Regions from separate parts of the Neobacillus sp. 204 genome, predicted to be linked through region 2. Evidence: riboswitches for the same ligand, from Rfam matches in the RefSeq annotation. Region 2 holds a riboswitch; each other region holds the start of a gene.

What was found. A riboswitch is a leader RNA that binds a small molecule or an ion and turns the genes downstream of it on or off. The one in region 2 is predicted to bind cobalamin.
Region 1: linked by a shared signal. The riboswitch ahead of ACJ004_RS12520 (ABC transporter substrate-binding protein) and the one ahead of ACJ004_RS23520 ((2Fe-2S) ferredoxin domain-containing protein) in region 2 are both predicted to bind cobalamin.
Region 3: linked by a shared signal. The riboswitch ahead of metE (5-methyltetrahydropteroyltriglutamate--homocysteine S-methyltransferase) and the one ahead of ACJ004_RS23520 ((2Fe-2S) ferredoxin domain-containing protein) in region 2 are both predicted to bind cobalamin.
Region 4: linked by a shared signal. The riboswitch ahead of ACJ004_RS06640 (ribonucleoside-diphosphate reductase subunit alpha) and the one ahead of ACJ004_RS23520 ((2Fe-2S) ferredoxin domain-containing protein) in region 2 are both predicted to bind cobalamin.

Annotation. Positions count from the first base shown of each region.
Region 1 covers NZ_JBJORY010000005.1:229,518-231,720, forward strand. Annotated here, with positions in the region: gene ACJ004_RS12515 (FecCD family ABC transporter permease) at 1-227, opposite strand, end outside; gene ACJ004_RS12520 (ABC transporter substrate-binding protein) at 193-1,158, opposite strand; cobalamin riboswitch at 1,354-1,545, opposite strand; gene ribH (6,7-dimethyl-8-ribityllumazine synthase) at 1,603-2,073, opposite strand; partial or broken gene ribB (3,4-dihydroxy-2-butanone-4-phosphate synthase) at 2,113-2,203, opposite strand, start outside.
Region 2 covers NZ_JBJORY010000013.1:102,657-104,859, reverse strand. Annotated here, with positions in the region: gene ACJ004_RS23525 (vWA domain-containing protein) at 1-156, shown strand, start outside; cobalamin riboswitch at 303-497, shown strand; cobalamin riboswitch at 679-866, shown strand; gene ACJ004_RS23520 ((2Fe-2S) ferredoxin domain-containing protein) at 997-1,380, shown strand; gene cobJ (precorrin-3B C(17)-methyltransferase) at 1,426-2,203, shown strand, end outside.
Region 3 covers NZ_JBJORY010000007.1:126,246-128,448, forward strand. Annotated here, with positions in the region: gene metE (5-methyltetrahydropteroyltriglutamate--homocysteine S-methyltransferase) at 1-1,324, opposite strand, end outside; cobalamin riboswitch at 1,471-1,666, opposite strand; gene ACJ004_RS15880 (helix-turn-helix domain-containing protein) at 1,820-2,203, opposite strand, start outside.
Region 4 covers NZ_JBJORY010000002.1:519,160-521,362, forward strand. Annotated here, with positions in the region: gene ACJ004_RS06640 (ribonucleoside-diphosphate reductase subunit alpha) at 1-1,361, opposite strand, end outside; cobalamin riboswitch at 1,491-1,689, opposite strand; gene ACJ004_RS06645 (hypothetical protein) at 1,857-2,203, shown strand, end outside.

The DNA of each region.
Region 1 (2,203 bases), on a different contig from region 2:
CGAGGTAAACGAATATTTAGGACAATACTCGAATACATGGGGTCAATTGTTTCCAATGAGATAACCCCAAATAACTTAGCAGTGATAATCTTAATAATGGTAAAGATTGGAACGGACACCGTTCCAATTGAAATACCTAATAAGATAGAAAGAACTAGGAAAATCCCCGCTATAATATAGGCAAGATACTTATTATTTAAAAACTTCAGGATAGACAGCCTTCGCAAGATCTTCTACTCCTTCAATAATCCTAGGGCCTGAGCGAGTAACGCGATCAGAATTCACATCGACTACTTGCTTATTTTTTACAGCGTTGACTGTTTCCCAGCCTTTTCTGCTTAAAACTTGCTCCGCCGGATTTTTCACATAGTACCCGTATGTAGTAACGATAACATCTGGATTACGTTTAATCATTGCCTCTTGATCAATTTTAATCCAGCCTTCTTGATCATTTGCGATATTTTCTGCATTAATGACACTAAGCATCTGATCCATAAAAGTATTCTTTCCTGGTGTATAAATTTCTGGAGCAGGTGAAACCTCCACAAATACCTTTTTCTTTTCTTTTATTCCCGCAGCCTTTGCTTTAATTTCGGCCAATTTAGCCTTCATCCCTGTGATCATCTCATCTGCTTTCGCAGTTTCACCGGTAGCTTTTCCAATCATATCAATGGAATCATAGACTTGGTCAAAATTTTGAGCATCATTAACAACTAAAACTGTAATCCCAGCATCTTTTAGCTGCTGGAGTCCCGCCTCAGAGTTGTGCGCAGAAGAGGCATGGGCTAACACTAAATCAGGCTTTAAGGAAATGATTTTTTCTAAGTTAATTTCTTGACCGCCGACTTTTTCCTTTTTTGTTGCAGACTCCGGATAATTATCGAAATCAGACACGCCCACCACTTCTTTATCGAGACCTAATGCAAAAGCAATTTCAGTATTACTTGGGATAAGAGAAACGATCTTTTCAGGTTTCTTTTCGATAATAACTTTGGTTTGGGTTGCATCTGTAATCGTTAGGGGATATGTAATCTCCGCCGTTTTCTTTTCAACGCTGGATTTATTGTCTTCGTTAACCTGGTCTTTCTTTTCAGCACAACCTGCTAGAACTCCTACTGTCAATAATACTACTAACAGCAATGAATACAACTTTTTCATTTTTCTCCCTGCTTTCTGTGAAATATCATCTACGTAACAAAAAATAAATCTGTCTTGTGCTAAACAAGATTAGTTGGATAAAAACAAAAAAACATCTCCACAATGTAATGGAGATGTTGGTGTGATTAGATTCAGGTTACTAGTATTAAGTAAAAAGAGTCTAGCCTTCAACACCTTCCTATCCTCGTAGGTTTATTGGCGCACAAGAATTAGGCAGGTTTCCTGGCTCATGGTCATCGCTTCCTATGCCTTCCCATCGTATTCGACAGTGACACAATATAGGTTGCTCTCATTTACAGTGGCGGGACCGCGTTGGCTTATACCAACTTCCCTTTTAAGCTTAAAATCTACTGACAAGATTTTAGCACCTAATTTTAAAAATATTTTTTGTTAAATTAATTATAGAAAAAGTGGAATGATTTGTATATGTTTTTTTACAATAATTTATTGATCAATACTTCTGCATAAATTTGCCATTTCAATTGCAGCTGTTGCGGCATCCCAACCTTTGTTACCTGCCTTTGTACCAGCCCGCTCTATTGCCTGTTCAATGGAATCGGTTGTTAAAACTCCAAAAATAACCGGAATGCCACTTTTTAGATTGATTGCAGAAACACCCTTTGCCACTTCATTACAAACAAAGTCAAAATGTGGAGTTGATCCGCGAATGACGGTTCCTAGTGTGATCACTGCATCATATTTTTTGCTATTAGCCATTTTTTGCGCGATTAATGAAATCTCAAATGCACCTGGTACCCAAGCAAGATCCACATCCTCCTCACTCACTCCATGTCTCTTAAGTGCATCCTGTGCCCCGCTTAATAATTTACTTGTAATGAATTCATTAAAACGTCCAACTACAATTCCTATCTTTAATCCAGATCCAACTAAATTTCCTTCAAAAATATTTCCCATGAGTATGCCTCCATCAATAGTTTTTGAGTTTTTTAATTAAACTCCCCGTTTAACCAAGTTTTCCTTTTTCACTCGATATTCAACTAAGTCCTTGATTGTAATCATTTTTAGGTTCATCTTTTCAGCAATT
Region 2 (2,203 bases):
GACTTCGCGGTGGAATACCATGCGGACCAGAAAGGAACTCAATTAAATTATGAAGCGGTCAATGAAGTCGTAAGTAATCTTCGAAGCGGCAAAAAGCTTGATCGAAGCTGGAAAGAAGGCATTGAAAAGGATTATAATCGACGTTCGAGGAATTAAATGCCACAGAGCCGGTTCTTATGCTTGAATTAAAAAAGAGAAACAAAAACTTTACCTACCCTCAAAAAAGAGACTTTAAAAAATACTTGATATATTCTATTTGTTAGACTAGTATGATATTATCTTTGAAAAATATAATATGTTTTTGTTAACAAATCAGTTAAGATGCCCTTTGGGCTTAATAGGGAATCTGGTGAAAAGCCAGAACTGTCCCCGCAACTGTAAGTGTGGACGAAATAGGCAAACCACTGTTTCGTATATTAATAGATATACGAATACGGGAAGGGTCTAAAGTAGGAAGATACACAAGTCAGGAGACCTGTCTTAGCTTTTATAGTTTCGATTTCTTCGGGGGTTGAGAAGATGGAACGTTCGCGACAAAAAGTATAGTTTCTTTAACTTGCTTTCCGCTGACGTTTTATCCGTTCAACAACTGTTGAACGGATTTTTTATTTTTACATGATTCTAAATGATTTTTGATTCTCATCGCTTATGTTAGAAGAAACAGACCTTCTATAAAAATTGAATATGATTAGGATAGGTGCGCATAAAGGAAAGAAATGCGCTTAAAAGGGAAGTACGGTTTAATTCCGTCACGGTACCCGCCACTGTATTGGGGAGTTCATTGCAAATGTCACTGGAATTTTTCGGGAAGACGCAATCGAACGATGAACCTTAGTCAGGAGACCTGCCTCTACCTAATGACTTCATTAACCTACGGGACAATAGGTGGAAGTGCTGATAAATACCTCATTTTCTGTCATTTTGTGTGTATTACTCTGCACCCCTATTTTCATAGGGGTGCTTTTTTTCGTAAAAAAAATAAAAGGAGAGTGTTTTATGACAACCTGGAATTTAAAAGGGACGAAACACCATGTATTAATTTGTAACGGCAGCAGCTGTATGAGAAAGGGAGGGGAAGAGGCTACACAAGCGATTCGAAATGAGATTACTAATTTAGATTTGGAGTCAATCATACATACAACAAGAACACGATGTAATGGAAGATGTAAGGATGCCCCTGTTGCTATCGTTTATCCGGAAGGAACTTGGTATAAGAACGTTACGCCGGAGGTGGGAAGTAATATGGTCCGACAGCATCTGATAGGAGGGGCCTGTCTTAAAGACCATGTCATTTATCAATATAGCCACGAAGGATTTATAGCATCAGAAAGAACGGAATGTATCGAAGGGGTTCTAAAGCCTGTTAAAAAGAGTGTCTAGATTAATAGGTTCTTTATTCAATTTCTGGAAGGAGGAGCAAAAAGAGTGCGAGGGAAACTGTTGGTTATTGGCTTTGGCCCAGGAGATGAAAAACATATCACGGAACGGGCAAAAGAAGCCATTCAAGAAAGTGATATCATCATTGGGTACAAAACGTATGTTGATTTAATTCAGGGATTCATAACGGGGAAGCAAATTATTAGCACGGGAATGACAGAAGAAGTGAGCCGGGCCCAAGAGGCTGTTAAACAGGCCGAGCAGGGTAAGAAGGTAGCGGTGATTTCAAGTGGAGATGCCGGTGTTTATGGAATGGCAGGTCTCGTTTACGAAGTGTTAATTGAAAAAGGCTGGAAAAAAGATTCAGGGGTAGAAATCGAGGTTATCCCTGGAATTTCCGCGATTAACTCCTGTGCAGCACTACTCGGAGCGCCAGTCATGCATGATGCATGTACGATTAGTTTAAGTGACCATTTAACACCGTGGAATTTAATCGAGAAAAGAATCGAAGCGGCGGCTCAGGCGGACTTTGTTATTGCTCTTTACAACCCAAAGAGTGGAAGAAGAACAAGACAGATCATGGAAGCGCAAAAAATTCTTTTAAAATATCGGTCTCCCGATACTCCAGTTGGATTGGTAAAGAGTGCGTATCGTGAAAGCCAAAATGTCGTCTTAACCAATTTACAAGACATGCTGGAACATGAAATTGGGATGCTGACGACCGTGTTAATTGGGAATTCTTCTACGTTTTTCTACGATGGCTTAATCATCACCCCGCGCGGTTATCAGCGGAAGTATACATTAAATCAGGCTGTACAGCCGTTAA
Region 3 (2,203 bases), on a different contig from region 2:
TTTCTATCGTTTGCGGAAAACTTCCAATCGTAGTTGTCGGAAGGAAAGGAAGCTCCAACACTTGTTGGTCCTCGCGGCGCTTATCAAATGATGATGGCCGCTTCGCAACCTGTGATAGACTGCTAGCTACTGACTCTTGAACCTCGAGTCGATTTCTCGCCGGAGACTGAGCCAAATCATTTCGTGCGGTTTCACTTTGATTAAACTCCTTCATAACCTCTGTTTCACCATGAAGGGCCCTTTTTACCAGAGATTGAATTTCATCTAATTTTTCATCAGCAAAAGCCAATGCGTCCTTAATAAGTGGATGAAGATTCGTTTCTTGACTGAGGGTAACTGGTACATGAAGCAAACTGGAAGATGGCTGCAGCCACAACCGCTCTTTTGGAACAGTTCCTGTAATGATTTCGACGAGTTTCGCTTTATCCGTCAACTGGGAACGCCAAATATTCCTCCCATCGATTAACCCCACGCCAAGGATCTTATCCTTCGGAAATCCATACGTTGCCAGGGATTGTAGATTCCCTTCCAAACCATGGACAAAATCCAAACCAACCCCGGCAACTGGAAGATTGATCACTTCAGAATAATATTCTACCGAATCAAAATACGTTTGCAGCATGATTTTCAACTCAGGAGCAGCTTCTTGCAGTTGTTTGTAAATGTAAGAGACAGTTTTCATTTCGTCAGCTGTTATGGATGTAACGAGAGTCGGTTCATCCAGTTGAACCCATTCTACCCCTTCTTCCGCAAGCTCCTGTAAAATTTGCGCGTATAAGGGAACAATCTGCAAAATAAGTGCTGGTAATTGTTTTTGTTCATATCCCTTCGAAAGCTTTAGAAATGTATAAGGTCCCACAATGACTGGCTTTCCGTTAATGCCTAGTTTTTCCTTCGCCTCACGATAGGCAAGCAGGGGTTTGTTTTCGGTTACGGTTGGTTTGATCCCCGTGAGTTCTGGAACTATATAATGATAATTCGTGTTAAACCATTTCGTCATTTCTGATGCGACCGCTGTCTGGCTGCCTCGAGCCATTGCAAAATAAGTGGAGAGCGGCACTTTTCCTCCCTCATATTCATACCTTTTTGGTACGAAACCAAACATAACGGCCGTATCAAGGATATGATCATAAAGGGTAAAATCACCTACAGGAATATAATCAATTCCTTTATCCTTTTGCTTTTGTAAGTGCTGAAGGCGAATCTGTTCCATCTGAAGAAGAAAGTCTTCCTCTTCTACCTTTCCTGCCCAAAACGCTTCTAAAGTCTTCTTCCATTCACGATTTTCCCCAATGCGTGGATATCCAAGATTACTGCTTTTCATCTCATTACCTCCCGATTTTTTAAAATAAAAAAAGGCATCTCTAACGATCGAAAAGAAAGTTAGAGATGCCTAATATATAGTGGGACATACGTCACCCGTCTTATAATTAGCAAGCCATCTAACACCTCCCTATCTCCCGTAGGTCTTCAGTGTGGTCGAAACAGGCAGGTCTCCTGACTTAAGGGTCATCACCAGCACAAACCTTCCCGATCATATCGATCAGTGGCGTTAAACATTGCGCTGATTATCCTTTTACAGTGGCGGGACCGTGTCGGATTTGCACCGAGCTTCCCTTTTCATCCTTGAGCATTGCTTCAAGGAACCTGTTCGCACGTATTCAATTAAATGGAAAGCATGAACTATGAGTCAGGCTTTCCGATACCATCTATTTGATAGTATTCTGTAAGCATAATACAAAATGGTGTAAAATTCTATCAATTTCGTAAATTAGTAAAAAAAACTGCCTTTATACAGTAAAGCGATAATAATAATAGATCAATTTCTTGCTAATCGATAATCTGAAGGGCTAAACTGCATATACTTCTTAAACATGCGGCTAAAATAATTGGCATCATGGAATCCTATTCTGGCAGCAATCTCACTTATTGGTAAATCGGTCATTTCTAAATACGACAAGGACATGTCAATTCTCATTCGGTTTAAATAATCAATTAAACTAATTCCTACTTCTTTTGTAAACAAATGACTAAAATGATGCCGGCTCAAGCAGCAATATTGTGCTATTTCATTCAGAGAAATACTCTCTTGATGATGTTCTTTAATATAACCGATAGCTTGTTGAATGACAGGACTTACTTCACTAAGATCCGTATTTTCGGTTTGCTCTGTAAGCCACACGGCGTATTCACAAACCTGATT
Region 4 (2,203 bases), on a different contig from region 2:
CTGCAGTAAATAGAAGTTCGGCCTTTACCTAAACCATGCTTATTTGGATTTTGCCTGTTGACTTCATCACGATAGAACATATATGGCGTGCCTGTTTCTAATTGAGCCACCATGATCCGTGTCATAATATCCATTGCTCGGTAGGTTTTACGAGGTAGAAGCGGGTTTTTAATGGCTTCTTCATATTTCTCAGAAAAATATTTAACATCCGTTTCATCATAAAAATCCTCAAGTCCTAAATGGTTACCATGTTCATCCTTCCAACCCATCATTTGTTTTACTTGATGGGGACAAAATGTATGCCACTGTCCAATACTTCTTCCCTGCTCATCTCTCTCTTCCAATTTTTTCATAAAAAGATCGGGTATAGAGACACCTGTGAAAATATCATGGGCTTTACGGCGTTCATCTCCATTATTTGTTTTCAAATCGAGAAACCCGTTCATAATATCTCTATGGAACAAATCTAGGTACACCGCAATGGCACCTTGGCGTTGTCCTAACTGATCGACACTGACAGCTGTATCATTCACCAATTTTATCCACGGCACCACACCTGAAGAGTTTCCTTTGAATTTCTTAATATCGGAACCAAGTGCACGAACTTTACCATAATAGATCCCAATCCCTCCGCCATCCTTACTTAACCGAGCAATATCCCAATTATTTAAATAGATGCTATCAAGGGAATCATCAACTGTATCAATAAAGCAGGAGGAAAGCTGCCCAAAGCTTTTCCCTGCATTCGCTAAAGTCGGGGTTGCCACCGTCATATATAAATTACTTAATGCCCAATAAGCTTCCTTCACAAGTTGGAGGCGGATCGGCTGCTTTTCATACTTCATAAGAGTCATGGCAATAATCATGAACCGTTCCTGCGGGAGTTCATATACATTTCGGTTATGATCTTGAGCAAGATAACGATCCGCCAGTAAAAATAAACCTATGTAATTAAATAAAAAATCTTTATCTGGATCAATCTCTTTTGCTAATTCATCGATTTCATCTTTACTATATAAGTTTAATAGATCATTAGAATAAATCCCGATATCGGTTAATACTTTTAATAATTTATAAAAGTCACCATATTTTAAAGAACGGTCATATCCGCGGCTTTTTGCAGATTTCCCATATAATTCATTTAAATAAAAGCGGGCAGCAATAAATGTCCAATCCGGTTGGTCCATAGCAATTTGGTTCACTGCATAAAGTAATGCTTGCTGGTTTGCTTCTAACTCTGTTACATTCAGTTCGCTTATTCGGTTTTTTAGTTCTGTTGTGTTAATTTGATATTGTCCTGTAACTTGTTCAATAGCTTCTAAAACATAATGAAGTTCGGATTGTAGTTCCTTAGTCATCATTTCAATTCCCCCTATAATAAAAAAATCCGCTCAACGGTAATTGAGCGGATGAAACGATAACTATACAAATGGAAAAAAATCAAATCCCTTTTGTCGCCATCGTTCATCTTCTCAATCCCCGAAGAAGTTGAAACAACTTAAGAAAGACAGGTCTCCTGACTAATACTTCTTCCTACTTTGAACCCTTCCCATATAAGTACCTAATCAATTAGACAGTTTTATACAGTGGTTTGTTCATTTCGTCAGCATTTACAGTTGCGGGGGCAGTTCTGGATTTACACCAGATTCCCTTTTAAGCCACAATGGCATCATCTCTTAAGGCTAACACAATATATAGTTTTATAATTATCATTCGAAACAATATATAGTGAATCAATTAAATTAAATAATAGTATAGTAAATAAAATATTTCAAGTCTATTATTATATAAAAATGAAACTTATCTGGGTTCATATCCGTAAATGAAGAAAGATCAAGTTGAAAAGGGGCATTTATATGGGGAACATATTTCTATTTACGTTGATTATCGGGATTGCTGCGGCACTTATTCTAATACCTATTTTTAAACATGATCAAGCAAGTAAAAAGGAAGGAAAAAAACTAAATATCGGTGTCTCCATTGCTGTTGTTGTGCTTCTCATGCTAGCTGTGTTTTCATTCTATTATTTCAGTAATTTTGATAGAAATTTCACCTCATTATGGCCGTTAGCAATTATTGTTTCCGCTGCTGGAGCCGTTCTTTCCAATGGTACAGAAAGAAAGATCAAAGGACTACTTTTCCTCGCAAGTCTTTGCCTGGGGATTTATTTCTTAACTGCCTTTATTTTTAATGCTGATAAAAA